Regions from separate parts of the Variovorax sp. AC194 genome, predicted to be linked through region 2. Evidence: predicted binding sites of a transcription regulator. Region 2 holds the regulator's gene; the other holds the start of a gene.
The links. Region 2 encodes NrdR, which represses ribonucleotide reductase genes. Its sites were predicted from a motif close to CACNANATNTNGTG; they were not measured.
Positions count from the first base shown of each region.

Region 1: ACZYRS_RS28150 (ribonucleoside-diphosphate reductase subunit alpha) is a predicted target of NrdR. The motif match lies at 5,901-5,914, and genes of this name have one in related genera.

Region 1 is NZ_OZ409823.1:5,933,809-5,948,108, forward strand. It holds gene ffh (signal recognition particle protein) at 1-550, opposite strand, end outside; gene ACZYRS_RS28125 (cytochrome C assembly family protein) at 666-1,481, shown strand; gene ACZYRS_RS28130 (PP0621 family protein) at 1,478-1,750, shown strand; gene ACZYRS_RS28135 (two-component system sensor histidine kinase NtrB) at 1,767-3,464, shown strand; gene ACZYRS_RS28140 (sigma-54-dependent transcriptional regulator) at 3,469-5,040, shown strand; gene ampD (1,6-anhydro-N-acetylmuramyl-L-alanine amidase AmpD) at 5,027-5,647, shown strand; gene ACZYRS_RS28150 (ribonucleoside-diphosphate reductase subunit alpha) at 5,998-8,913, shown strand; gene ACZYRS_RS28155 (ribonucleotide-diphosphate reductase subunit beta) at 9,129-10,367, shown strand; gene ACZYRS_RS28160 (histone H1-like DNA-binding protein) at 10,564-11,094, shown strand; gene ACZYRS_RS28165 (carbohydrate kinase family protein) at 11,176-12,078, opposite strand; gene ACZYRS_RS28170 (zinc-ribbon and DUF3426 domain-containing protein) at 12,142-13,533, opposite strand; gene prmA (50S ribosomal protein L11 methyltransferase) at 13,616-14,300, opposite strand, start outside.
Region 2 is NZ_OZ409823.1:3,214,497-3,228,796, reverse strand. It holds gene ACZYRS_RS15475 (DUF349 domain-containing protein) at 23-2,917, opposite strand; gene ACZYRS_RS15470 (DUF748 domain-containing protein) at 3,108-6,926, opposite strand; gene ACZYRS_RS15465 (hypothetical protein) at 6,844-7,158, shown strand; gene ACZYRS_RS15460 (lytic transglycosylase domain-containing protein) at 7,527-8,378, shown strand; ZMP/ZTP riboswitch at 8,409-8,533, shown strand; gene glyA (serine hydroxymethyltransferase) at 8,575-9,819, shown strand; gene nrdR (transcriptional regulator NrdR) at 9,841-10,284, shown strand; gene ACZYRS_RS15445 (GspH/FimT family pseudopilin) at 10,313-10,870, opposite strand; gene ACZYRS_RS15440 (type IV pilin protein) at 10,867-11,286, opposite strand; gene ACZYRS_RS15435 (pilus assembly protein) at 11,283-14,300, opposite strand, start outside.

The DNA.
Region 1 (14,300 bases), 2.7 Mb from region 2:
AGTAGTGGCGCTTGGCGTGGTCGAGCGCGGCGCGCGCGATGTCCAGCGGCTTCTGGTCGGGCGTGCTCGGGAACCACTCGGCGCCGGCCTGCCTGGTCACGGTCTTGAGCTGCTCGATGGCGGCCGGGCGGTACACGTCGCCCGACACCGTGAGCACCTTCTTCTTGCGCTTCTCGATCAGGTGCTTGGCCAGCTTGGCGGTGGTGGTGGTCTTGCCCGCGCCCTGCAGGCCCGCCATCAGGATCACCGCGGGCGGCTGCGCCGCGAGGTTGATGTCGGAAATGCCCTCGCCCATGGTGGCCGCGAGCTCGCGGTTCACGATGCCCACCAGCGCCTGGCCCGGCTTGAGCGAGCCCAGCACTTCCTGGCCCAGCGACTTCTCCTTCACCCGGGCGACGAAATCGCGCACCACGGGCAGCGCCACGTCGGCCTCCAGCAGCGCCATGCGCACCTCGCGCAGCATGTCCTGCACGTTGCTTTCGGTGATGCGGGCCTGGCCGCTCATCGTCTTGACGAGGCGGGAAAACTTTTCTGTAAGGGCGGTGGCCATGAGCGGGGATGCCTTGCTGCCCGCTGCGGCGGGCCGGATGGAAAGTCTGAAAGACGAGGGGAGAACGTGAAGTCGGGCGCGGGGAACGCAAGGTCCAGCCGGTACACTCCGGCCGATGATTTTAGCGATCCCCTCCCCACTCGGCGTGGCGCTGGGCATCGCCACCGCGGCGGCCTACGGTTTTGCCGCTGCTGCGGGTGCCCGGCTCAGCCGTCAAACCGTCCAGTGGGCCCTCGGAATTGCGTGGCTTCTGCATGCGACCGTGCTGGCGCATGGACTGATCGGCAGCGAGCCGCGCTTCGGCTTTGCCCCCGCGCTCTCGGTCACGGCCTGGCTGGTGCTCACGGTCTACGCGATCGAAAGCCGCATGTATCCCCAATTGAAGGTGCGGCGGGCGCTCGCCTGGCTGGGAGCGGCCGCGGTGCTGCTGGCCATCCTGTTTCCGGGCACGCCGCTGCATGTCACCGCCTCGCCGTGGCTGCCGTTGCATCTCGCGCTGGGGATCGCCTCCTATGGCCTCTTCGGCGCGGCCGTGGTGCATGCCTGGCTGATCACGCGTGCCGAAAAGCAGATCCGCCTGACCACCGGCACGGCCCCCGAAGGCGGCGTGCCGCTGCTCACGCTGGAGCGCCTGACCTTCCGCTTCGTGACCGCCGGTTTCGTGCTGCTGTCGGCCACCCTGCTGGCCGGCCTGCTGTTCACAGAACAGCTCTACGGCGCCGCGGGCCGCGCCTGGAAGTGGGACCACAAGACGACTTTCTCCGTGCTCGCCTGGGTCACCTTCGCGGTCCTCCTGATCGGCCGCGCGCGCTTCGGCTGGCGCGGCCGCACGGCCCGCCGCGTGCTGTACGCCGGCTCCGCCCTGTTGCTGCTGGCCTATGTGGGTTCCCGCTTCGTGCTCGAAGTGGTGCTGGCACGTCCTCCCGTATGAAATACCTCCTCGTCCTCGCCGTGCTCTGGATCGCCATCTGGCTCTGGCGCAAGAACCGGCGCGAAGAAATGCGCGACGCGCAGCGCGAGCGCATGGCCAAGGCGCAACAACGGCCGGCCGCGCCGACCGCCGTCGGCGCCCCGCAGGCCATGGTGCGCTGCGCCCATTGCGGCCTGCACCTGCCTGCCAGCGATGCCATCGCCGGGCCCGACGACGCGGTCTACTGCAGCACCGCGCACCGTCAGGCCGCCGTCGCGGCGCGCGGCTGAGCACGCCTTCCGCTCCATGAGCACCCCCCTCTGGTCGCGCGGCGAGCCGGTCACCGACTGGGACGTGCTCGAGCAAGGCGGCAGCGAGAGCACCGCGCTCTTGCGCCTGTGGCGCGGCTTCATGGCCGCGCGCTGCTTCGTCGCGCTGGTGCTGGTGGTGCTGCAGGGCGTGGCCTTCGCGCTCGGGCAGACGATGCAGGCGGCGGCCATCGCCATCTCGGCCAGCTACCTGGTGGCCACCTGGCTGGAGATGCGCTATGCGCACTTCGAGCCGCCGATCCGCAGCTTCTCCACGATGTGGCTCGTGACCATCGGCGTCGACCTGGCCACCTTCACCGCGCTGCAGGTGCTGCAGGGCGGCAACGTCAACTACACGCCGCTGTTTGCATTGCCGGTGCTCATGAGCGCGGTGCTCGGCACGGTGATCGTGAGCCTGGGCACCACGGCCACCGTCACGCTGCTGCTGCTGGCCGATGCGGGATGGCACTGGCTGCAGCAGCCGGGCGATTCGTCGGCCCGCTTCGTGCAGGCGGCGCTCACCGGCACCGGCCTCTTCGTGGTGGCGCTGCTCGCGCACGAGTTGGCGCGCCGGCTCGCGCGCGAAGAGGCGGTGGCGCAGCGCAACCGCAGCAGCGCGCAGATGCAGGCGGAGGTCAACGACCTGGTGATCGAGACGCTCGCCGAAGGCGTGCTGGTGATCGATGCCGAAGGCATGGTGCATGCGGCCAATCCGGCGGCCGACGCGATCCTCGGCCAGGGCCTGGCGAAACTCTCGCTGCCATTCGCGCTGCACGCGCAACCCGCCTGGCATGCGCTGGCCGCGCTCTCGCGCCAGACCTTCGCACGCCGCGCGCCGCAGTCCGAAGAAATTCCCGTCGCGCAGGCCCGCGGCGCCGCGCGCGAAGTGCGCGTGCGCACCCGGCTCACGCCCACCAGCGACAAGCGCGCCGACAGCCTCTGCGTGATGTTCCTGCAGGACCTGCGCGAGCTCGAGGCCCGCATCCGCACCGAGAAGCTGGCCGCGATGGGCCGCATGTCCGCCGCCGTGGCGCACGAAATCCGCAACCCGCTGGCCGCCATCGCGCAGGCCAGCGCGCTGCTCAGCGAAGACTTGACCGACCCCGCGCACCGCAAGCTCACCGACATGGTCCAGCACAACGCGCAGCGCCTGGCCCGCATCGTGGACGACGTGCTCGACGTTTCGCGCGCGCGCCAGCAACGCGTGCTCTCGCTGGGCGAACAGGTGGTGCTCGACCCCGCGGTGCAGGTGCTGGCCGACGAATGGGTGCGCCAGACGCAGCGCAAGGGCGTTCTCATCGCGCTCGATGCGCCCGGCATCGACGTGCGCTTCGACGCCGAGCACCTGCGCCGCCTCCTGGTGAACCTGCTGGACAACGCATCGCGCTATGCGGGCAAGGGCGAGGGCGCGATCCAGGTCATCACCACGCTGCAGCGCGCGGGCACCAACCGCCCGGCCCTGCAGGTGTGGAGCGACGGCGCGCCGCTGGAGCCGGCGGTCCAGCGTCATCTGTTCGAGCCCTTCTTCTCGTCCGAGAGCCGCTCCAGTGGCCTGGGCCTGTTCCTGTGCCGCGAGCTGTGCCGGCGCCATGGCGCCACCATCGGCTATGAGCGGCGGGCGCTCGCGGCGGGCGGCCCCGAGGGCAATGAATTCTTCGTGAGCTTTGCCGCCAGCGAGAACCGGCTGACACAATAGCGTCGTGAGCACCCCACTGTCTTCCGCCCCGCGTCCTGCGCAGATCCTTGTCATCGACGACGAGCCCGACCTGCGCACGCTGTATGAACTGACGCTGCTGCGCGAGGGCTATCACGTCGAGGCCGCGGGCAGCGTGTCCGAGGCCTGGCAGCACCTGGAGGCCGGGCGCTTCGACGCGGTGATCACCGACATGCGGCTGCCCGACGGACAGGGCATGGAGATCATCCACCGCATCCAGAAGAACCAGCGCAGCGAGCGCTGCGTGGTAATGACGGCCTACGGCTCGGCGGAAAACGCGGTCGAGGCGCTCAAGGCCGGTGCGTTCGACTACCTCACGAAGCCGGTCGACCTGAAGCAGTTTCGCGCCGTGGTCGCTTCCGCGGTGCAGGCCACGCGGGCGCCCGCCGTGCAGGTCAAGCCGGAGAAGGCAACAGCCGCTGCAAGCACCAGCGAACGCGCCGAGTCCGCATCGGGCACCGGCAGCAGCGGCGTTGCGGCGCTCGATCGCCTGGTCGGCGATTCGGACCCGATGCGCCTGGTCAAGTCGCGCATCGCCAAGGTGGCGCGCGGCATGGCGCCGGTGCTGGTACGCGGCGAGTCGGGCACCGGCAAGGAGCTGGTTGCGCGCGCGGTGCACGCCTGCAGCCAGCGCAGCGACGGCCCGTTCGTCGCGGTCAATTGCGGCGCGATTCCCGAGAACCTGCTCGAAGCCGAATTCTTCGGCGCGAAGAAGGGCTCGTACACCGGCTCCTCGCAAGACCGCGACGGCTACTTCCAGGCCGCGCGCAGCGGCACGCTGTTCCTCGACGAAATCGGCGACCTGCCGCTGGCCATGCAATCGAAGCTCCTGCGCGCGATCCAGGAGCGCAGCGTGCGCTCGATCGGCTCGACGCAGGAAGAAGCGGTCGACGTGCGCATCGTGAGCGCCACCCATAAAGACCTGCACGCCGAGGTGCAGGCCGGCCGCTTCCGGCAAGACCTTTTCTACCGCCTCAACGTGATCGAGATCGCAGTGCCCGCGCTGCGCGATCGCCGCGAAGACCTGCCCGCGCTGTGCGCCGCGCTGCTCGCGCGCATCGCGCAGGACGGCGGGCTGCCGGTGCCGCACCTGTCGGCCGAGCTGCTGCGCCGCCTTGCGCTCCATCCGCTCGACGGCAACGTGCGCGAGCTCGAGAACCTGCTGCACCGCGCAGTCGCGCTCAACGACGGCGACGAACTGCACCTCGATCTGATGGGCGGCAATGTCGCGACGACGATGGCGGCTGCCGACGTGGCTTCGGTCACGCCCTCGCAGCTTGCGCCGCGCGGCGACGCGCCGGTTGTCGTTGCCCCGGCACCGGCATCGGTGGCCGAACTCAAGTCGGCGCCACCGCCCCTGCCCTCCGACCTGCAGGCCTACCTCGACCAGCAGGAGCGCGAGATCCTCGTGCGCGCGCTGCACGAGAGCGGCTTCAACCGCACTGCGGCCGCCGCGCGCCTGGGCATGAGCCTGCGCCAGATCCGCTACCGCATCGCGCGGCTGGGCATTACCACGCCCAACGGCGACGATGGCGCCGCGAGCCATGTCGACGACTGAACTCTCCGCGCACGACACGCCGCCCGCCGACGACGGGCTCTGGCGGGCCGGCTGGTACCGCTTCGCGAAAGCCCTGCCCTCGCCGAACTTCGGCCCGCGCCCCGCCGGCGCACAGACCGATCTGATCGTGTTGCATTCGATCAGCCTGCCGCCCGGCGAATACGGCGGCGATGCGGTGCAGCGGCTCTTCACCAACCAGCTCGACTGGGATGCGCATCCCTACTTCCAGTCGATCCGCGGCATCGAGGTGTCCTCGCATTTCTACGTGCGCCGCAATGGCGACCTTTGGCAGTTCGTGAGTTGCGACGAACGCGCCTGGCATGCGGGCGTGTCGTCATGGCGCGGCCGCGGCAACTGCAACGACGACTCGATCGGCATCGAACTCGAAGGCCTCGAAGGCCAGACCTTCGAAGCCGCGCAGTACGAAACGCTCGCCAGCCTCTGCCCCGCGATCGCGCAGCACTACGCCATCGCCCACATCGCCGGTCACGAGCACATCGCGCCGGGCCGAAAACAGGACCCCGGCACGGGCTTCGATTGGCATTTGCTGCACGCGCAACTGGGGTGGAAATCACAGATGTTTCCCCCATCTGTGATGGAGCGCTAATTTTTTCAATCGCGTGACGCCCCGCGATGCCCTGCCCTCCGGCCGCATCGCTTTCGAATACGCAAATGTGAACCGCAGCAACCATGCGGCTTGCAGGCTCAAATCAGCTCGCAAGCCACGTCCCATGCGGGTTGCGCAACCATAGGCCAGTATTCACGCGGCATCGCCAGCCATGGCCTATGCCTAGAGAGATACCCGCAGTAGGTGAATCACTCACAAAACACTACCTGTAGTGGCTTGTAGACCCCTGGCACCCTAGATATAGTGTCCTCCGTCCGGTCAACAACGCCGGCGCGGCGCCCAGCCAAGGCGTCGCCACCCAACAAGAATTGCCAACCGAGAGGAAGCGAATGCAAACTGCCCTGAACACCCCATCGACCCCGCGTGCCGTTCCCTCCACGCCACCCCAACAGCAGCGAGACACGGCCGGCTCCCCCGCCGGCCAGAACCTTGCGCACTACCAGATCATCCGCCGCAACGGCGCCGTCGTTCCCTTCGAGCCGAACAAGATCGCCATCGCGATGATGAAGGCCTTCCTGGCCGTGCACGGCACCCAGGGCGCGGCTTCGGCCAGCGTGCGCGAGACGGTCGACGTGCTCACGCAAGGCGTGATCCGCGCCATGGTGCGTTCGCGTCCGGGCGGCGGCACCTTCCACATCGAAGACGTGCAGGACCAGGTCGAGCTCGGCCTGATGCGCGGCGGCCATCATGAGATCGCACGCGCCTACGTGCTGTACCGCGAACGCCGCACGCAGGAGCGTTCCAAGCAGGTCGAGCAGGAAGCGCCGGCCACGCCGACGCTGCACGTGCTGGACAACGGCGAACGCGTCGCGCTGGACCTGAACCAGCTCAAGGGCCTGATCGAATCGGCCTGCGAGAACCTGGGCGACAGCATCACCGCCCAGCCGATCGTCGCCGAGACGATGCGCAACCTCTACGACGGCGTGCCGCTCGACGAGGTGTACAAGGCCTCGATCCTGGCGGCCCGCACGCTGATCGAGAAAGACCCCGACTACACCTTCGCCACCGCGCGCCTCCTGCTGCACACGATCTTCAAGGAGATCGTCGGCCGCGAAGTGATGCCGGTGGACCGCGCCACCGCCTACGCCGACTACTTCCCGCAGTTCATCAAGAAGGGCGTGGAGAACGACCTGCTCGACGAGAAGCTGCTGCAGTACGACCTGCCCCGCCTGGGTGCGGCCCTGAAGGCCGAGCGCGACAACCAGTTCGACTACCTGGGCCTGCAGACGCTGTACGACCGCTACTTCCTGCACGTGCGCAAGACCCGCATCGAACTGCCGCAGGCTTTCTTCATGCGCGTGGCCATGGGCCTGTCGCTCGGCGAAATCGACCGCGAAGCGCGCGCCATCGAGTTCTACGAAGTGCTGTCGTCGTTCGATTTCATGTCCAGCACGCCGACGCTCTTCAACGCCGGCACGCTGCGCTCGCAGCTCTCGAGCTGCTACCTCACCACCGTGCCCGACGACCTGGACGGCATCTACGAATCGATCAAGGAAAACGCGCTGCTCTCCAAGTTCGCGGGCGGCCTGGGCAACGACTGGACCCGCGTGCGCGCGCTCGGCAGCCACATCAAGGGCACGAACGGCGAATCGCAGGGCGTGGTGCCGTTCCTGAAGGTGGTGAACGACACGGCCGTGGCCGTGAACCAGGGCGGCAAGCGCAAGGGCGCCGTCTGCACGTACCTGGAATCGTGGCACCTGGACATCGAGGAGTTCCTGGAACTGCGCAAGAACACCGGCGACGACCGCCGCCGCACGCACGACATGAACACGGCCAACTGGATCCCCGACCTCTTCATGCGCCGAGTGATGGAAAAGGGCACCTGGACGCTGTTCTCGCCCTCCAACGTGCCTGACCTGCACGACCTGTTCGGCGCCGACTTCGAAAAGGCCTACGTGGCCTACGAAGAGAAGGCCGCCCGCGGCGACATCAAGCCCAGCCGCACCGTCCAGGCGTCGGACCTCTGGCGCAAGATGCTCACGATGCTGTTTGAGACCGGCCATCCCTGGATCACGTTCAAGGACGCCTGCAACGTGCGCTCGCCGCAGCAGCACGCCGGCGTCGTGCACTCGTCGAACCTCTGCACCGAGATCACGCTGAACACCAGCGACACCGAAACGGCCGTCTGCAACCTGGGTTCGGTGAACCTGCTGCAGCATCTGAAGGATGGCAAGGTCGACCAGGAGAAGCTCAAGCGGACGATCTCCACCGCGATGCGCATGCTCGACAACGTGATCGACATCAACTACTACGCCGTGAAGAAGGCGCGCGACTCGAACCTGCGCCACCGTCCGGTGGGCCTGGGCCTCATGGGCTTCCAGGACGCGCTGTACGAACTGCGCATTCCCTACGCCTCGCAGGAAGCCGTGCAGTTCGCCGACGAGTCGATGGAAGCCATCTGCTACCACGCCTACTGGGCATCGACCGAGCTCGCCAAGGAACGCGGCAAATACTCCAGCTACAAGGGCTCGCTGTGGGACAAGGGCATCTTGCCGATCGACACGCTCGACCTGCTGGAGCAGGCACGCGGCGGCTACGTCGAAGTGGACCGCTCGGCCACGCTCGACTGGGACGCGCTGCGTTCCAAGATCAAAGCCGACGGCATGCGCAATTCGAACTGCGTGGCCATCGCACCGACGGCGACCATCTCGAACATCATCGGCGTGGACGCCTCGATCGAGCCGTGCTTCGGCAACCTCTCGGTCAAGTCGAACCTGTCGGGCGAGTTCACCGTGATCAACCACTACCTGGTGCGTGACCTGAAGCGCCTGGGCCTGTGGGACGACGTGATGGTGATGGACCTGAAGCACTTCGACGGATCGCTGCGTCCCATCGACCGCGTGCCGCAGGACGTGAAGGCGCTCTACGCCACCGCGTTCGAAGTGGAAACCACGTGGCTCGTCGAAGCCGCTTCGCGTCGCCAGAAGTGGATCGACCAGGCGCAGTCGCTCAACATCTACATGGCCGGCGCATCGGGCAAGAAGCTGGACGACACCTACAAGCTCGCATGGCTGCGCGGCTTGAAGACGACCTACTACCTGCGCACGCAGAGCGCGACGCACGCAGAAAAGTCGACGGTGCAATCGGGCCGTCTCAACGCGGTGTCGTCGGGCAACGACGCACCCTCGGGCATGAGCGCACTCGAAGCCGCCGCTGCTGCAGCGAAGGCACAGATGAGCGCGATGCCCGCCACCGACATCGCGTTCTGCGGTGTGGACGATCCGACCTGCGAAGCGTGCCAGTGACAACCGGTGCAACGCGCCGATGCTCGCGACAAGACAGAGTCAGTTGAGTCAGTGAGGTGCATGCGAAAGTCGTGCGACGTTCAAGCAATGAAGCCATTGACTGACATCGCGCGATGCATGCGAGCAACATAACAACCACATAAATGGAGCGCGATGTGAACGAGCACTTTGCAACTCACATCGTTACTCCGATAATTTGAGCATTGGATTTTTCTATGTTGACCTGGGACGAAGAAGTCAAGCCCTCCTTACCAAAGGATATGCAACAAGGATTGCAGCACCACAACGCATCGACCAGCGGCTTGCCCGCAGGCCGTTCGGTGGACGCTCCGACTTCGTCGATTGCACAACCCGCATCGTCTGCCGCGCGCACGCTCGATGACGGCGCCGCCGCACCGCTGCGTCAGGTTGCTCCCGCTTCGGTTCCCGTCGTGGCGCAACGCGTCAAGGCCTCCGACAAGCGCATCATCAACGGCCAGACCGACGTCAACCAGCTGGTGCCGTTCAAGTACAAGTGGGCCTGGGAAAAGTACCTCGCCACCTGCGCCAACCACTGGATGCCGCAGGAAGTGAACATGACGCGCGACATCGCGTTGTGGAAAGACCCGAATGGCCTGACCGAAGACGAACGCCGCATCGTCAAGCGCAACCTCGGCTTCTTCGTGACCGCCGATTCGCTGGCCGCCAACAACATCGTGCTGGGCACCTACCGCCACATCACGGCCCCCGAGTGCCGCCAGTTCCTGCTGCGCCAGGCGTTCGAGGAAGCGATCCACACGCACGCGTACCAGTACATCGTCGAGTCGCTCGGCCTGGACGAGAGCGAGATCTTCAACGCGTACAACGAAGTGCAGTCGATCCGCGAGAAGGACCAGTTCCTGCTCCCGTTCATCGAGGCCATCAGCGATCCGCACTTCAAGACCGGCACGCACGAGACCGACCAGACGCTGCTCAAGTCGCTCATCGTGTTCGCCTGCCTGATGGAAGGCCTCTTCTTCTACGTCGGCTTCACGCAGATCCTTGCGCTCGGCCGCCAGAACAAGATGACCGGCGCCGCCGAGCAGTACCAGTACATCCTGCGCGACGAGTCGATGCACTGCAATTTCGGCATCGACCTGATCAACCAGCTCAAGCTCGAGAATCCCGGCCTCTGGACCCCCGAGTTCAAGGCCGAGATCAAGGACCTCTTCATGAAGGCCGTCGAGCTCGAATACAAATACGCCGAAGACACCATGCCGCGCGGCGTGCTCGGCATGAACGCCTCCATGTTCAAGGGCTACCTGCGGTACATCGCCAACCGGCGCGCACAGCAGATCGGCCTCGAAACGCTCTTCCCGAACGAAGAAAACCCGTTCCCCTGGATGAGCGAAATGATTGACCTGAAGAAAGAGCGCAACTTTTTCGAAACCCGCGTGATCGAGTACCAGTCGGGTGGTGCGCTCTCCTGGGATTGAATCTTTCCGATAAGAATTAATGAATTCAAGAATTGCCTTTGCCACCGATCGCGCCAAAGAGCGCGGCATGGACGAGGGCTCAGGTGTTCATGGTGCTGGGGCTCAGATTCCAACGCCATGAATCGCTTCACGCTCCCAACGTGCGTGGAGTGCTTCAATAGGTTGATTTTTTCAACTTGATCAAGGAGAAATAGAAATGGCAACTGCAAAGAAAGCGCCGGCTAAGAAAGCCGCTGCAAAGAAGGCTCCGGCAAAGAAGGTCGCGGCCAAGAAGGCTCCGGCAAAGAAGGTAGCAGCGAAGAAGGCTCCGGCCAAGAAGGTTGCTGCTAAGAAGGTCGCCGCCAAGAAGGCTCCTGCCAAGAAGGTAGCAGCGAAGAAGGCAGCACCGGCCAAGAAGGCTGCTGCGAAGAAGGCTCCGGCGAAGAAGGCCGCTGCCAAGAAGGCGCCTGCGAAGAAGGCTGCGGCGAAGAAGGCTCCTGCCAAGAAGGCAGCTGCCAAGAAGGCCCCTGCAAAGAAGGCCGCCGCCAAGAAGGCTCCTGCGAAAAAGGCTGCGGCCAAGAAAGCCGCGAAAAAGCCCGCTGCCAAGCCTGCCGCTGCTGCCAAGAAGCCTGCTGCGAAGAAGGCTGCCAAGGCACCCGCCAAGGCTGCTGTAGCACCTGCCCCTGCCGCGCAAACGACGCTGAATCCCCAGGCAGCCTGGCCGTTTCCCACGGCCAGCAAGCCCTGAGCTTCAAAGCGCCCTTGACGGCAAAAAACCCGGCACCTCACGGTGTCGGGTTTTTTTATGGGCGCTCGAAAAAGCGGCTTCTTAGAGGCCCAGCGCCTTGCGGTCGACCTGGTAGTTCTGCGGTCCGCGCTGCGCGATCTTGAGCGCGCCGATGCGATTGCCCAGCGCTGCGCATTGCGCGAGCGGCCATTCCTTTTCCAGACCGAACAACAGCGCGCCGCGCCATGCGTCGCCGCAACCCGTGGGCTCGACCACGGCGGTGGGCGTCACGCCCGGCACATGCTCGCGCTCGCCATCGGTCCAGACCTCGCAGCCCTCGGCCGCCAGCGTGACCACCAGGCCGCGCACGCGCTTGGAGATCTCGGCCAGGCTCCAGCCGGTGCGCTGCGACAGCATCTTTCCTTCGTAGTCGTTGACCACGACCCAGCTCGCGAGCTCGACGAAGTGCTTGAGCGCATCGCCGTCGAACATCGGCAGGCCCTGACCCGGATCGAACACGAACGGAATGCCGGCGGCGGCGAATTGCTCGGCGTGCTGCAGCATCGCCTCGCGGCCATCGGGCGCGATGATGCCGACCTTGATGTCGTCCCGCGCGGCCACCTTGGTGATGTGCGCCTGCTGCATCGCGCCGGGATGGAACGCGGTGATCTGGTTGTTGTCGACGTCGTTCATGATCATCGCCTGCGCGGTGAAGGTGTCGTCGAGCTGGCGCACGAACTCGGTGTCGATGCCCAGCGAGCGCATGCGTTCCAGGTAGTCGGCGCCGTCGCTGCCGAGCGTGGCCATCGGCAGCGCCGTGCCGCCCAGCGCGTTGAGGCTGTAGGCAATGTTGCCGGCGCAGCCGCCGAAGTCGCGGCGCAGCCCGGGCACGAGGAACGACACGTTCAGGATGTGCAGCTGGTCCGGAAGGATCTGATCGGCGAACCGTCCCTCGAAAGTCATGATGGTGTCGAACGCGAGGGAACCGCAAATCACTGCTGCCATGGGTGGACCGTTTTCGTTGAAAGAAGATGAATGGAAGAAGGACGCTTGCGTGCAGGCGCCCGGCTAGGGATAGAAGGCTTCCACGCGGTAGCCCGCGATCGGCGGCAGCGCGGCCGCTTCGTTCGGCGACAGCGTCAGCGGCAATGAAGCGGCGCGGTCGGCGCGCGCCGCGAGCACCGACGGCGCGCCGTAGTCCGCGGGCGTCAGCACACGCCGCACCACCGCGCGCTCCTGCGTGTCGAGCAGCGAGAGCTCCACGGCCGGCATCGCGAGCGGCACGGTCGCGCCGTTGCGCAAGGTGAAGCTGAGGCGATAGTCGTTGCCGCCGCTCTTCTCGCGCGCGAAGGCGGCGCCCTCGATCATGATGTCGCCGATCTGGCGCAGCGCCGAGAGCTCGCAGTCGGTGTACTGGCACAGCGCCGCAAGCGCCGGACGCAGGCCCGGCTGGCGCGCGACGATGCCGTCGCGCTCATGGCGAACGATCTGCACGATAAGCAGAAGTGCGGCCAGCACCGCCAGCAGGACCAGCAAGCGCCGAACGCCCTTGCGCTGCCAGAAGCCGGGCGCGTGGGCGTCGTGCTCTTCGTCGTCGCCGAAGGCGTGCTCCTCCTCGCGCTCCGCGAACATCGGCGGCAGCGAGGCGGCGCTCTCCGGCTCGCTCGCCTCCCGGACCATCGACGACGACGCGGCCTTGGCGGCGGCCCTGGCTTCGCGCGACTTGTTGGCGCTCGCGATCTTGGCCGACTTGATGCGTGCCCGGCGCAGCGCCTTCTGCATCTGCACCTGGTCGTGGTCCTTCTCGTCGCCTTCTTCTTTTTCCTCGGCGTCTTCGTCCAGGGTCGGCTCGACCAGTCCATGCGTCTTGGCGCGAGACACCGGCAACGGAGGGGCCGGCGGAGGCGGCGATGGCGGCGGGGCCGCAAGATTCAGATCGATGTTCGGGAACGGCGGCAGGGAGCTCGCCGGCGGCCGCCATGCGGGCTCGCTGACATCCAGGTCGGACCACGGCTCGTCCGCGACGATGCCGTGCGCGGGCAGCGCGAGCGCCGGGGCCGGCGGGGATGGAGCGGGTGGCTGCGGTTCAGGCGGCTCGACCGTGACTTGCGCAGCGGGCTCGGGCTCTTCCGGCGCTGGCGGCGGATGCGCCACCTCGGCATGGGCATGCGCTTCGGGCTCGTCATCGAAGAAGTCCGCATCTTCAGAGGCGTGGGAAGGCTGCGATGACGCAGGCGGCGTGTCGGCCCGGCGCTCGGAGGACGGTTCGACCAGCGCGGGCGAATAGCCTGCCGCCGGCGGCGGTGCGGCTGCCCCATCGGTCGATTCGTGCAGGTCGAGCGTCGCGTCGAACACGTGGCTGCAGCGGCCGCAGCGCACCCACCCGTCGGAGATGCGAAGCTGGTCGCGCACCACCTTGAAGGTGGTGGTGCAGGCGGGGCAGCGCGTGACGAGGCTCATGACCGGGCGATTGTAGGGTTGGGCCCCCGTCGCATGAATGGCGCGAACGGTGCGCGGTGGCGCGACAACCCGGCCGCGCTGCTCAGCAGCGCGCCGTCATCAGGATCCAGCCGTCCTCGCTGTCGCTGACTTCGAGGGCCGCATACGGCGCATAGGCCTCCTTCAGCTCGTCGGCCTGGCGCTCGAGGATGCCGGCCATCACCAGCGATCCGCCCGGCGCCACGTGGTTGCGCAGCAGCGGTGCAAGCAACTTGAGCGGCGTGGCCAGGATGTTGGCGAGCACGGTGTCGTAGGCGCCCTTGGCCACGTCCGGCAGGCCCGCGTTCAGGCTGACGCCATTGGCCTCGGCATTGAGCAGCGTCGAGGAGACCGCAGCCTCGTCGATGTCGACGGCATCGATGTCGAGCGCGCCGAACTTCGCAGCGCCGATCGCCAGGATGCCGGAGCCGCAGCCGTAGTCGAGCACGCGCTGCGTGCCGAAGGCGCCTTGGCCCTGCCTGGCGATCCAGCGCAGGCACATGCGGGTGGTGGGATGGGTGCCGGTGCCGAAGGCCAGGCCCGGGTCCAGCCGGATCACCTGCTTGGCCCCTGCGGGCGGCTCGTGCCAGGTCGGCACGATCCAGAACTCGGGCGTGATCTCGACCGGCGTGAACTGCGATTGCGTGAGGCGCACCCAGTCCTGCTCGGGCACCGGCGCAACACCGAGCACCGCGCAGCCGTCGAAGAAGTCCTGCAGCGCGAGCAGCGATGCGGCCTCGTTCGCGAGC
Region 2 (14,300 bases):
TTCATGGCCTTCCGGCGCGCGCTTACTTGCGCAGCAGCGCCTTCAACGCATTCTGCAGGCGGCGTGCGCTGGCAGCGTCGTGCGCCGCGGCCAGCACCTTGCCGGCATCCTGGCCCCAGGTCTGCACCGGCGCCGGGTCGCCACGCTTGGTCAGCAGCTTGAGCTGCAAGGCGCGGCGCGCGTCCAGCTGCTCGGCCGGCGTCGGCACTTCGGCGGCCATTTCCAGGCGCAGCAGTGCTTCGGCGGCATCGTTGGCGGCGGCGGTCGGCGCGCTGCCGATGGCTTGCGACCAGTTCGTGCGCACGGCCGGCGAGACCGCGCGACCCAGCTCCTGCACGCTCGGCAGGCGCGCGGCATCGCGCTGTTCCCAGGCGCCGAGCACCTGCGTGAGCGCTTCGCCGTGGGCTTGCGCCGCGAGCTTGCGCAGCGCCATGTCCGCACGTTCGAGCGCTTCGCGCTGCGCGCGGAAAGCCGCATCGCCCAGGCGCGGGCCGCGGTCCTCGAAGCGCGGGGGACGGTCGCCGAAACGACCGGCCGGTGCGCCGCGATCACCGCCGCGATCGCCACGATCACCGCGCGCATCGGGGCGCGGACCGCCACGGTCGCCGGGACGCCCCGGGCCACCGGGGCCGGGCCGGCCACCGTCGCGGCGGTCGCCGAACTTGCCACCGGCACGGCCTGCGGGCGCCGCGTCCGTCTTCTTGCTGCTGGGACGGTCGTCCCCGCGCATGGCCACGACCGGCTTGGGGGCCGGCTTCGGCGCGGCGGCCGGTGCCGGGCTTTCGACAGCGGCGGCTTCGCCGGCGTCGTGCGCTGCGCCATCGGCGCGTGCGGAGGCGTCGGCGCCGTCGGCGGGCGCCACGAGGTCGGGCGCATCGGCCTGCGCGGCTTCGACCGGTGCGGCCGGCGACGCTTCCGCATCGCTCGGGCTCGGCGCCTGCTCGGCGCTTTCGGCGAATTCAGCGGCGGCCTGTCCGGGCGCCACGATGTCGGTCGCACCCACCGACGGGCCATCGCTGGCCACGTTCGGGGCAACGGCCTGTTCGGCCTTCGGCGCGGGCGGCGGTGCTTCGCCGCGCAGCGCGCCTTCCAGGCGGGCGATGGCCGCGCGGATCTTCTGCACGTCGCCGCCGGCATTGGCGGCGTCGAGCGCCTTGGAGGCGTCGAGCACATGGCGGTCGTGCTCGCTCATGGCGGCCGATGCCTTTTCGCGCTCGGCCGTCTTGCGGTTGAAGGCTTCGTCGATGGGCGCGCGGAACGCGTCCCACAGCTTCTGTTCGTGGCGGCGGTCGAGCGGCACGCTCTGCGCCTCGTGCTGCCAGCGCTGCTGCAGCGCCTTGACGGCGTCGATGCGCAGCATCGGCTGGGCACCGAGCTCGGCGGCCTCGGCGATCATGGCCTGGCGGCGTTCGACGCTGGCTTTTTGCGCCGTCTCGAACGGTGCGCGCGCGGCGCCGAAGGCTTCGTTCCACTGCGGCTGCAACTCGGCGAACACCTTCTCGCCCACGTGGCCGGCATCGCGCCAGCGGTCGGCGAACTGGTGCAGCGCGCGGTTGTGCGCCTTCAGGTCGGTGGCGCCGGCATGCTCGGCGGCCCAGGCCTTGACCTCTTCGATCAGCGCCACGCGGTGCGCGCGGTGCTCGGCCGCATCGGCGCGCACCTTCTCGAGCCAGGCTTCGACCACCTTGTGGGCTTCGTTGCAGGCTTCGTCGAAGCGCTTCCACAGCGCATGGTTGGGCACCCCGCCCTGGTCGGCCTGCTTCCACTGGTCGCGCAGCGCGCGCAGCGTTTCCTGCATCTTGCGGCCGCCGAGGGCCTGGCCTTCGGGGCGCTTGAGGAGGCCCTCGGCCTTGGCGACGAGGTCTTCGCGGACCTTGTCGGCGCTCCAGCGCTGCCAGCCTTCGAGCTCGCCGGCCGCGACCAGCGCCGCATGCACGCGGGCTTCGAGCGGCGCCTCGACCAGCTTGCCGTGCTCCTTGAGCACCGCGCGCAGCGCGGCGGCCGCGCCAGCGCTGGCCTTGCCGTGGCCCTCGGCGGTTTCCTGCTCGAGCTTGGCAAGCGCGGCCTGCACCGCGTCTTGCGCGGCGGCGCGCACGGCCGGATCGATCTTGGGTGCGGCAGGCCGTGCGGGCGCTGCGGCCTTGGGCGCGAGCACCTCGCCGCGCGCGCTGCGCAGCTCGTCGGCCCAAACGGGCACCGGCGGCAGCGGCGCTGCAGCGTCGGCCGCGGCGGCGATGGCCTGCGCCAGCGCGCTGTGGAATGCATCGGACACGACCAGCAGCTGCGACTTCGATGCTTCGAGTTGCGGCGCGAACTTGGCGTCCAGGCTGTTCCAGTTGATGTCGGCGGTGATGTCGCCGGCCTGCTGCTGCCAGTGCGTGACGTCGTTGCGCAGCGACTCCTCGGCGGCCTGGGCGTCCTGCCAGCCCTTGGTGGAGAGCACTTCGAAACGCTGCGCCAGCAGCACAGCGGCTTCGCGGTGCACCTGGGCGCGGTGTTGCAGGTCTTCGATGCCCTTCACGCGTTCAGCCAGCTTGGCCTTCAGGCTTGCAAGCGGTTCGCGCGAGAGCGGCGCGCCGGCCTTGGCGGCATCGCGCTGCCAGGCGAGCGCGTCGGCGATGTTGAGCTTGGACTGGCCCAGCAGCGCCTCGGCCTTCTGCGCCCATTCGGCGGCAATGGCCTCCTGGCCCTTGGCGCGCTTGAGCTCGTCGAGCTTCTCGCGCAAGAGGCGTGCGGCGCCCTTGTCGCGGCCGCTCAGCTCCTTGAAGACTTCCTGCATTTGCTCGGACGCGGGGTTGCCCGCGAGCCAGTCGCGGATGCGCGCGGCGCGTTCTCCCGAGGTCGGCGCGGTGAAGGCGCCGCCGGTGAGCGTGTCGAGGGCCTGAAGGTCGTGTGGCTTGGAAGAAGTAGAGGTCACTGCGCGAAATCGTTGTCTTGGTATGGAAAGCGAAGGCGCCGGCAAAGGCCGGCGCACATCGACATTTTCACCCACTTGCGGTGGACCGCCCAATTCCGTTGCGGAACGGCGGCCAATGCAGGTTGCGGGCTGGGAGATTAAAGGTGACTACATATATAGCAAGCCGATGCAAAAAACCAAGTGGCCGCTCTCACTTCATGGTCAGTTTGAGCTCGGCGCCCGGCTTCCAGTCGGCACCGCTGGCCGTGGTGCGCACCGCGCCCAGGAACAGCCGCTCGCTCGTGAGCTTCTGCGCCAGCAGGTAGTCGCGCACCGCGGCGCCGCGTTCCACGGCCAGTTGCCGCATCGACTCCTCGTCGACCGGCACGCTCGCGAACAGCAGCTTTTCCATTTCGGTGACGGGCAGGTCCTTGGCGAGGCCGACGAGGTTGCGCGGCTTGGTGATGTCGGCGCGCTTGTAGACCGCGGTCAGCAGCTCGGGGTATTCAGCGTCGGTGACCGGCGCCACGTCGGTGCCGGTCTGGCCGCCGCGCACCGCGACGCGGCGCTTCTCGGCCTGCGTCAGCTGGCGCACCCGCTGGCGCTGGTAGGCGTCGCGCTCCTTCTCGAGGCTGGAGGTGCCAACGACCGTCATCTCCAGCGTCGGCCGCTCGGTCAGCGCCTTGGCGACCTTGTCCAGGCTTTCCTTGGCCGCGGCGCTGAGCACCGAGCTGCCCGCCTCGAAGGTGATGGCGCTCGACTCGCCGCTGCCGCCGCCCCCCAGCCCCCCCGTGAGCAGGCTGAACGGCGCCGTCACGGCCTTGACGATCAGGTTGACCACGGCCTTCCAGATCAACGGCCCGACGCTGAACTGCGGATCGTTGAGCGAGCCGCTGAGCGGCAGGTCCACGTCGATCACGCCGTTGCGGTCGGCCAGCAGGGCCACGGCCAGCTTCACCGGCAGGCTGTTGGGCGCGCCGGCGACTTCCTCGCCGAACTGCAACTGGTTGAGCACCAGCTTGTTGGTGGCGGTGAGCTGGCCGTCGGGCGCGACCTTGTAGTTCACGTCCATGCTCATCTTGCCGCGCTCGATGCCGTGGCCCGCGTAGCGCACCGAGTACGGCGACAGCGGCGCGAGATCGAGGTCGCGCATCTTGGCGGTGATGTCCAGCTCGAGCGGCTTGGCCAGCGGGTTGAGCTTGCCGGTGATCTCCAGCGCGGCGGTCTGCTGCGCCTTGCCGCGCAGCTCCAGGTCGGCCAGCGCCGGCCGGCCCCCCTGCCCGTTGGGCGGGTTCGACGAGAAGGAACTGAGCTTGCCGGTCAGCTCGCTCAGGTCGGCCGAGTAGTTGGGCTTGACGAACAGGTCGGTGAAATCGATCTTGCCGTTGACCAGGCTCATCGGGCCGAAGTTGATGACGGGCTTGGGGCCGGTGTCGACGGGGGCCTGCGCCGTGGCGACGGGCGCCGCCGCCGGCGCGGCCGGTTCGGGGGTGCCGCCGACCATGGCTTCGGCCGATACCGGCGCCCCACCCGAGCGCTGCGCCGGCGGTGCGCCGCGGGTCGTGGTGGTCGTGCCGCCCGGGCCCTTCTGGGTCCTGGCCTCGGCGGTCGCCGTAGCGGCGGCGGCACCTTCGGCCTCGCCCTTCTTCGTCAGGTTCAGCAGGTTGAGCCGGCCGGTCGGGTCGACGATCACGCGGGCGAAGAAGTCGGTCAGCGTGGTCTCGCGCACGTTCACGTTCGGCGGCGCGTTGGGCGCCATGCTGACCTGCAGGCCGCGAAGGCTCAGCGTCTTCCAGCTCAGCAGCTGGTTGGTGTTGCGGTCGAAACCGGGCGACTGGGTCAGCGAGACGCTGTTGGCGCGGAAGTCGTCCAGCGCGGTGTCGCCAGCCAGCTTCACGCTCATGCCCGCCGGCGCGGTCGCGTAGCTGACGGTGCCGCGGTAGCTCGCGAAGGCGCGGCGGATGTCGACGTTGAGCGCGTCCGCGTAATAAGCCTTGAAGGCGTGCGCGGGGAACGAGATCACCTCGAGCCGGCCTTCGGCGGCCAGCGGCTTGAGCACCACGTTGCCCTTGTAGTCGAACTTGCCCGGATCGGAACGCCCGGAGCCGATGCGACCCGAGACCTGCAGCGGCGAGACGGTGTTTGTCTCGGGCGCGATCTTCTGCGCGTTCAGCTTGAAGGCCGTGACCTCCACCGTCACCGGCAGCGCGCCGGCCTTGTCTGAATAAGAGAGGCTGCCGTTGTCGACCGCCATGGTGGCGATGGTCAGCGCCCAGGGCTTGGTGTTGGCATCGGGCTTGGCCGATCCGGCGCCGGCGGGCTTGGGCGCCGCAACCTTCGCTTCGGCCGCCCCGCCGTTGCCGGCCGGGGTGCGCAGCCACCGCTCGAACATCCAGCGCTTTTCGCTGTCGCGCTCCACGCGCACCTTGGGGTTGGTGGCGGTGAAGGAGGCGATGTTCAGCGTGTGCTGGGTCATGTCGACCTCGGCATCGACCAGCTCGAAGCGGCCGACGCTGGCCAGCGCGGTCTTGGTCTGGGTCAGCGCGAGGCCGTCGGCGGCCAGACGGCGGGCCTTGAACTTGAGGTTGGGCTGGTCCCAGGCAATGTCGATCTGTCCGCTGAGCTTGCCGTCGAGCGTGGGCTCCAGGCTCTGCGCCAGATAGGGCGCGGCCAGCGAGAGCGGCAGCGCGTCGACCTCGGTCTGCACGTCCGCCACCTTGTCGGTGGCGCTGCCCTTGAACTTGAGCGAGGCGCCGGCGATGGCGGTGCTGCCGTTGAATTGGGCCGGCTTTTCCATCGGCCAGGTGATGGCGGTGACGTCGAGCCCTAGGTCGGTGACATCGACGGCGGCCGCAGGCTTGACGGTTTCGTCGCGCCAGCCGATGCGCCCGCCGCTCAGCGCCACCTTGTCGACCTGCACCTTGAGCTTGGGTTTTTCGGCCGGCTTGCCGGCCGGCGCACTGGCTGCGGCGGTGGGAAGCGGAGCCACTTTTTCCGCGGCACCGGTGGCCGGGTCCGTGGCCATCAGGTTCAACTGGCCCGAGGCATCGCGCGCCACCACGAGCTGCGGATTGGCCAGCGCCACTTCGCTCAAATGAAACACCGATTCGAGTGGGCGAACGTCCGCCAGCGCGAGCTTGAGCGAATCGAAGCCCAGGAGGTCGCGACCTCGGGCGTCGCTCAGCTTGGCGCCGTGCGCCTCGACCGTGCCGTAGATCTTCAGGCCCGTGGTCGCCGCCTGTTGGAAGTCGATCTTCAGGTCGGCATCCAGGCTGCCGGCCTGCAGCTTCACCGGCAGGCCGCCGGGGATGTAGCCCAGGTAAGGCGCCAGATCGAGCCCCTTGAACTGCACGTGCGCGTCGGTCTTGCGGCTTGCCGAGAAGGGCGTGGTGAAAGCGGCCGAATCGAAGCTGCTGCCGTTGAGCACGAAGGCCAGCTTGGGCTCGGTCTTGACCTCGCGCTGCGACGCCAGGTTGCTCAGGAAAGGCACGTCGAGGACGAAGTTGCGCAGCTCGTGCCTGCGCTTGACCGTCTGGTCGTCGAAGTCGACCGCGCCGTCCTTGATCGAGATGTTGTAGATGGCAAAGCGCGCCGGCTCGGCCTTGGGGTCGGGCGGCGGGCCCGAGGCCAGCTTGGCCAGGATGTCATCGATGTCGTACTTGCCGTCGGCCTGGTGCGTGAGCAGCACCGCGGGCGCCTCGATCGACACCGCGTCGATCACGGGCGCCAGGCGAAAGAGCGACTGCAGTTCGGCGTCGGCGTAGATGCGCTTGATGGCCAGTTGCGGCTGCTTGCCGTCGGCCGTGGCGATGCGCAGGTCGTGCAGCGCGAGTTCGAGGGTCCAGGGCTTGAAGTCGATCTTGCCCACCGTCACCTGGCGGCCCAGTTTCTCGCTCGCGATCTTTTGAAGCTGGCTCTTGGCGATCGGCGGCACGATCAACCATGCAATGACCCAGAAGGCCAGAAGAACCAGCACCGCGACGATCCCACGTCGCACCCATTTGTTTTGTTTGAGCGAAGCTAAATCCATCGCGGGAGTGTGCCGCAAACATGCGGCAAAGCAGAAACAAGAAAGCCCGGCAACGCGACTGAATGCCTCGTTGCCGGGCTTGATGGCGGGCCTAACACCCAAGCCATCGATTCGCGCGACCGGAAGTCAATGGTTCCTGCCGTGCTGGCAGCAAGAGATTGCCGCCGTGGATCCGCCGTCGATCGAGCCCTTGACTTGCACCTCGGACTGCCTGACTTTGGAAAACGCCTGAAAACCCAGGCCCGTCCAGATTAGGTGCCGCACCCTCGCATTGCAAATTCAATCTTCCAAGGGATTTCCCGTAAGCCAAATGCCTCTGTGCGGGTCGGATTTTTAAACATCTATTAGCATATGAAACGATTTCCTTATGCTTGACCGGCTATTAAGCGACGTTAGAATCCGCCCTGCCCCAGCTGCCAGACGCAGCAGGGCCACCCTGAATCCGCTGCCGAGAACTCCCCCGGCTTGATCAGGTCGCCGCGCTCCTTACCCCACACCCCTCCATGCGCGGAGCCTGATTCGTACCAATCCAAGCGCCGTTGCCTTCATCCATCGCCTCTCCAGGCGCTGCGAGCAGGTGCCGCACAGAAAGGAAGAGCGATGAACAAGGCGTTTGATGCCACAGCCCGCGGGCTACGGACCTTCGTGTCCGATGTGGCAGACGGCTTTTTTGAAATCACCCACAACGGGTTTGCGCTGGTCGGTTTGGCCATCGTGTTCGCGGCCCTCGCCCTCGTGGCACGGCCCGATCTGCGCCAGACCGGCGAGGAACAGCTCATGGGCTGGCTGCAGTCGCGCAAGCCCGCGCCTGAAGTCTCCGACCTGGAGCCGACCGCCATCGAGCGCACCACGGCAGCGAGCCCCGGCGACCTGCCCAAGCAGCAAGCCGCCGTGGCTTACTGGCTGAGCAAGAAATACAGCGTGGCTGCAGAGCCGCTGAGCGTGCTGGTGTCCGAGGCCTATTCGATCGGCAAGCGCACCAAGCTCGACCCGACGCTGATCCTGGCCATCATGGCCGTGGAATCCAGTTTCAATCCCTTCGCCCAGAGCCACGTCGGCGCCCAGGGCCTGATGCAGGTCATGACCCGCGTGCACGGCGACAAGTACGAAAGCGCGGGCGGCACGCTCACCGCCTTCGACCCGGTGACCAACATGCGCGTGGGCGTGAAGGTGCTGCAGGAATGCATCGCCCGCGCCGGCTCGCTCGAGGGCGGCCTGCGCTACTACGTGGGCGCGGCCAACCTCGAGGACGACGGCGGCTACGCCAGCAAGGTCATGGCCGAGCACGAGCGCCTGCTGCAGGTCGCCAACGGCCGCGCGCCGTCGGTGCTGCCGCCCCGGCCGGCCATTCGCGCACAGCCGATTCCCATCGTGACGCCGGCGCCCGCGCCGATCAAGGCCGAAGAAGGCTCGGAACCCGCAAAGGTCGCGCTGCTTTCCGGCGTGTCCTGAGGCTCGCCTGGCCGGGGGTGAGCTACACTCGGCCCCGTACGCGACTGGCGATAGGCGCAGCACCCGACAAGGTGCCACGCGCTGACGTGGAATACCACTGGGAAGCGTGCCGCCTGACCACAACAGGCGTTCAGCCGTTCGCCTGGGCAGCCCTTGTTTGGTTGAAGAACAAGGACCTCGTCTTCAAAGGACTGCCATGTACCAACGCAATATCCTGGTCGAACAGACCGATCCCGAGATCTGGGCCGCGATTCAAGCCGAAAACGCGCGCCAGGAACACCACATCGAGCTGATTGCCAGCGAGAACTACGCCTCGCCGGCCGTCATGGCCGCCCAGGGCTCGCAGCTCACCAACAAATACGCCGAGGGCTATCCGGGCAAGCGCTACTACGGCGGCTGCGAGCACGTCGACGTGGCCGAGCAACTGGCCATCGACCGCGTCAAGCAGATCTTCGGCGCCGATGCCGCCAACGTGCAGCCGCATTGCGGTGCCTCGGCCAACGAAGCCGTGATGCTCGCCTTCCTGAAGCCCGGCGACACGATCATGGGCATGAGCCTGGCCGAAGGCGGCCACCTGACCCACGGCATGCCGCTGAACATGAGCGGCAAGTGGTTCAACGTGGTGAGCTATGGTCTGGACGCCAACGAAGCCATCGACTACGACGCGATGGAACGCAAGGCGCACGAGCACATGCCCAAGCTGATCATCGCGGGCGCCTCGGCCTACTCGCTGCGCATCGACTTCGAGCGCTTCGCCAAGGTGGCCAAGGACGTGGGCGCGATCTTCATGGTCGACATCGCCCACTACGCCGGCCTCGTGGCCGCGGGCGTGTACCCCAACCCGGTGCCGCACGCCGACATCGTGACCTCCACCACGCACAAGAGCCTTCGCGGCCCGCGCGGCGGCATCATCCTGATGAAGGCGCAGCACGAAAAAGCCATCAACAGCGCCATCTTCCCGGGCCTGCAAGGCGGCCCGCTGATGCACGTGATCGCCGCCAAGGCCGTCGCGTTCAAGGAAGCCATGACGCCCGAGTTCAAGACCTACCAGCAACAGGTGGTCAAGAACGCCCAGATCGTGGCCGACACGCTCACCGAGCGGGGCCTCCGGATCGTGAGCGGACGCACCGAGAGCCACGTCATGCTGGTGGACCTGCGCGCCAAGGGCATCACCGGCAAGGAAGCCGAAGCCGTGCTGGGCAGCGCCCACATGACGATCAACAAGAACGCGATTCCGAACGACCCGGAAAAGCCGATGGTCACCAGCGGCGTGCGTATCGGCACCCCGGCCATGACCACGCGCGGCTTCAAGGACGAAGAGGCCCGCATCACCGCGAACCTGGTCGCCGACGTGCTCGAGAACCCGCGCGACACGGCGAACATCGACGCGGTGCGCGCCAAGGTGCACGCGCTGACGAGCCGCTTCCCCGTCTACCGCTGATCCGACTGACGAGACGACCGCATGAAATGCCCTTTTTGCGGTCATCTTGAAACGCAGGTCGTGGAGACCCGCGTTTCGGAAGACGCCGATTTCGTGCGCAGGCGCCGCCAGTGCAGCGCCTGCGACAAGCGCTTCACCACCTACGAGCGCCCCGACGTCAATTTCCCTGTGGTCGTGAAGAAGGACGGCAGCCGCGCCGACTTCGACTCGACCAAGGTGCGCGCCTCGATGATGCTGGCGCTGCGCAAGCGCCCGGTGAGCATCGAGCAGATCGACACCGCCCTCTTGCGCATCGAGCAGAAGCTCCTGGCCAGCGGCCTGCGCGAAATCGATTCGACCAAGGTCGGCGAACTCGTGATGCGCGAACTCAAGCGCCTGGACAAGGTGGCCTACGTGCGCTTTGCCTCGGTGTACCGCAGCTTCGAGGACGTGGACGAGTTCAGGCAGTTGCTGCGGGACATCTGATCCCCCACGTCCGGGCGGGCGCGTCTCCTCAATCGCCGCTTTCTCCTCCCCTGGCGCACGCGCCCGAGCCGCAATCGCCGCTCACATCCGGATTGCAGACCTTCGCCCGGCCCGACGCCGAGACGATGATCGACGCCCTGCGCCCGGTCTCGGCCTTCAGCGTCAGGCAGCCGGCGCTGAAGCCGGAGCGGCTTGTCTGGCGCGAGAAGCCGTTGCCGTCGTAGCGCAGGCCCTGCGCGAAGCCGGCCCCGAGCGTCGTGTCGACGCTCACGCCCTGCGGCAACTGCTCGAAGCGCCGCAGCGTCTGGCGCGATTCATCGTCCCCGGTCCGGACGATCCAGCCGCCGGACCAGTCGCTGCCCGCGAGCGCAGCCACCTCCACGGGCCTCGCGCGCTGGATGGCCTCCATGCGTGCCAGGCTCAACGCAGAATTGAAGCCTTGCGCGGCGCTCGCGAGACGCTGGTTGAGCAGCATGTCGCGAAAGCTCGGCGCGCCGACCGCAGCCAGCACCGCCACGATGGCCACGACCACCATCAGCTCGATCAAGGTGAAGCCGGGCGACGACGCGCCTTCGCCGCCCTTCATTGCCAGCACCTTCCCGCGTCCGTCCCATCGCAGCCCTTGCCGCCCGTGCTGTCCACCCAGAGATTGCCGACCTGCGGATCGGAGAAACCGGCCTTCAGCGTGGCCGTCAGCCGGAGGCAGCTGTCGATGCTCCCCTTTCCTTCGCAATTGCCGCTCTCGACCGTGTACTTGCCGCCTGCGCCGCCGATTCCTGAGTCTGCCGAATCGCCCAGGTAGCGCCGGTACCGCCCGACCTGCGTATAGAGGCGCTCCTGCTCCTGCATCTGTTGCATCAGCGCGGAGCGCCCCTCGCTGCGCCAGCCCTTGCGCACGAAATCCATGTACGACGGATAGGAGATGGCCGCCAGGATCGCGGCGATGGCCACCACGATCAGCATCTCGATCAATGTGAATCCGCGAAACGCCGCGTGCTTCATTTTTTCGCTCCCTGGTAGTCGACGACTTCTCGCCAGTTCAGGCGCCCACCGGTCTGGACCATCTTGCCGTCGCCGGCAGGCTGGGCGGTCGAGATGCCGCCGCCCCGACCTCCCGGCGCATCTCGCGCGCCGATGCTGACGATGCCCAGGCGCTTGGTTTCAGACCGCCGCCCGAAGGCATCGGTCGCGCCGAAGCCAGCCATGCCCAGTTGCACCAGATGCGGCGTGCCCAGCATGCCGACGCTCGAGGGCATGCAGGTGCCGGCCTGCGAGAGCCCTGTCATCGCGTTCACCGCGCAACTGCGGCCGCCGCCATCGGCGCTGCAGGCGTCGGCGTTGGGGATCAGCGTGTTGAAAAACAGCTGTCCATCGCTGAGCACCGGCTGGAAGACCAGCCGCTCGCCCTGCTCGAGCCCCGCCGGCAAGTCGAAATACCAGCCGCGCCGGGCGTTCGTCTTGCGATCGAACGCGCCGTAGACAAAGGGATCGCCCGTGCCGGGCGGGAATGCCTGCCCGGCGACGGGCGTGGCCTTTCGCGGCTGAAGCTGCGTGCGCGCTTCGCCCGCAGGAATCGCAACGCCGTTGTCGTACACGCCATACATCGTCTGCACGCCGCGGCTCGATCTGCCGAGGTCTTCGGGGCTTGCGAACTTGCCCGTGCCGAAGAGCACGATCGCGCCGCCATCCGGCCCCACGCCGACCTCCGGCGCGACCGTGATGGGCTGGCGCTTCGCATTCGCGCCGCTGCCCGACGTAGCAACCATCACGAGCGAGCCCTTCACTCCCAGCGCGTTGCCGTTGCCCCATGGTGTGCCGCCCGTAAAGTCGAATTTCCACAGGTTGCCCTGCGTATCGCCGGCGTAGAGGAAGCGCGTGGCCCCGTCCGCTGCCGCGTAATCACCTGGTGTGCTCAGCGCATTCACGATGGTCTTGTCCTTCGGCGCGGTCAGGACGATCTTGTAGTAGTTGAGGTTCTCCTTCCAAGCTTCGCTTGCGGGCTTGTCGAGCGAGAGCAGGAACAACGCGGCGCGCCCGTCCTTGTTGGCGTTGTTGAAACCCGAAGGAACGACAGCGAACCAGCCGTAAGTCGCAGCATCCGTCTTCGTGGCTGCGGCCGTGCGGAACTTCATGATGCGTGGCGCCTGGGTCACGTACCCCATGTCGGGGTCGTACGCGCCATTGAACTCCCACAGCGCCTTGTCGGCGGAGAAGTCCGCGGGTTCGGTCACGTCGAGCGCGAAGACGCCGGTGCCGCCGCCACCATTGCCGGAGACCAGCACGCTCTTCCACGCGCCGTTCGCCATCCGGGCTTCGCCAATGACGGGCGTTCCATCGACGTAGCTCCGGTGCACGTAGTCCGGAGAGGCGTAAGCAGCCAGTCTGGCGAACATGATCCGCGGCACGTAGGCGAAGAGTTCCTTGCCGGTGCGAGCCTCGAAGGCGTGCAGCATGCCGTCATTGGCGCCGACGTACACCGCGTGCGGCCGGCCGCGATGGGCGGCCAGGAACTTGTCGTAGCCGGTCTCGTGGATCGCAAGGCTCGGCGCGCCCACGTAGACCGGATTGGAATTGGTCACATCCCCCATGACCGAATCGCGCACGCGGAAGATGCCTTGCGGCGCGGACTGCTCCTTTCGCCGATCTCCACGCAGATAGGCCAACCGCTCGGCGCCGAGGCCATCGGACGATTCAGGCACGGCATACGGCGTCGCGCTCAGCCATCTGCGCAGCCCGTCATCGAGCGCCGCCCATTCGAACGGCGTGCCGACGCCCGCCGTCGAGAGCGTGAAGATGCGCCGGCCCGCAATGTCCCGCGCGGCCACGGGCGGGATGGCGTTCGGATTGCCGGTCAGCAATTCACCGGCATCCCAATCGGGTTTCTCCAGCTTGTGCGCAGCGCCGTTCGCCACATCGGCGCCGAACGGATACGACAGCAGCGTGCCCGACCAGCGGCGGCCATCGAACCGCGGCACGTAGAGGCTGACACCGGCGTCCGTGATCGTTCCCGACGACATGGCGCTGCCTGCCGTGATGCCGCCCCGCGGCACGTCGGCGCGCAGGAAGACCCGTCGAATGGCTGTGGTCAACTGAGACGGATCGCCAGCCAGGAAATAGTTGGCAGGCTTGGGCTGGTTGTCGGCATCGAGGCCCTCGGCCCATTCGGAACCGCCACCCGACGCACGAAACGGATTGCCGTCGTCGTTGCTGTCGGCAAAGCCGCCGTACTTCGCGGCCAGATAGAAGACGCTGCCACGTTGCTTCTGCCCGATGGCGCTCTCGCCGCCCTGCCCCATGTCGATGGCGAAGGTCTGCACCCGCAGGTCGGGATGGTCGCTGCGGATCTTTTGCGTGCGAGCCCAGTACGCGAGGCCCGCTATTCCAAACGAACCCTTGTCTGCGCCTGTTTCGATGGCTGCGATATTGGCGGAGGTCAGCGGTGTTCCGCCTTTGTAGTTGAGCGCCCTGGGCCCCTCGTTGCCGCTCGTGGTGAGGCCCGCCTTTCCTGAAGGGTGCGTGAAAGAAAGCGACTCCTTGTTCTCGAAGCCACCGACGAGGCCCGTCCAATAGGCCGTGTCCGGCTCGTAGGCCGCATTGTTGAAACTCCGGTCGAAGTCGCCGATCGAGGCGCCCTTCGACATGCCGGGAAGCGAACGGTCGTAATGGGTCTCGGCATCGCCGATCACCAGGATGTCGTTCCGCTGGCAACTGGCGGCGATAGGGTCCGCGTGACTGCGAGCGCTCTGCGTGCCGGCCACGGCGTCGGGCGTCGGCGCCTTGCCTTGCAGGTAGCGCAGCGACTCGTAGTAGAGCTCGCCCGCCGGGTCGAACAACCGGTAGGCGCCTTGCTTGCCGCCGTTGCGTCCAAGGCGGTTGATGGCCCCGACGACACCGATGCCTTCGGGGCTGTCGGCCTTGAACACGCCCGTCACCGCATCCCACTCCGTCTGCGCGTTGTCCACGCTGTCGAACGTCGCATCGACCTTCTTCGTCCCGGCGTGCTTCATCGGCGCGCG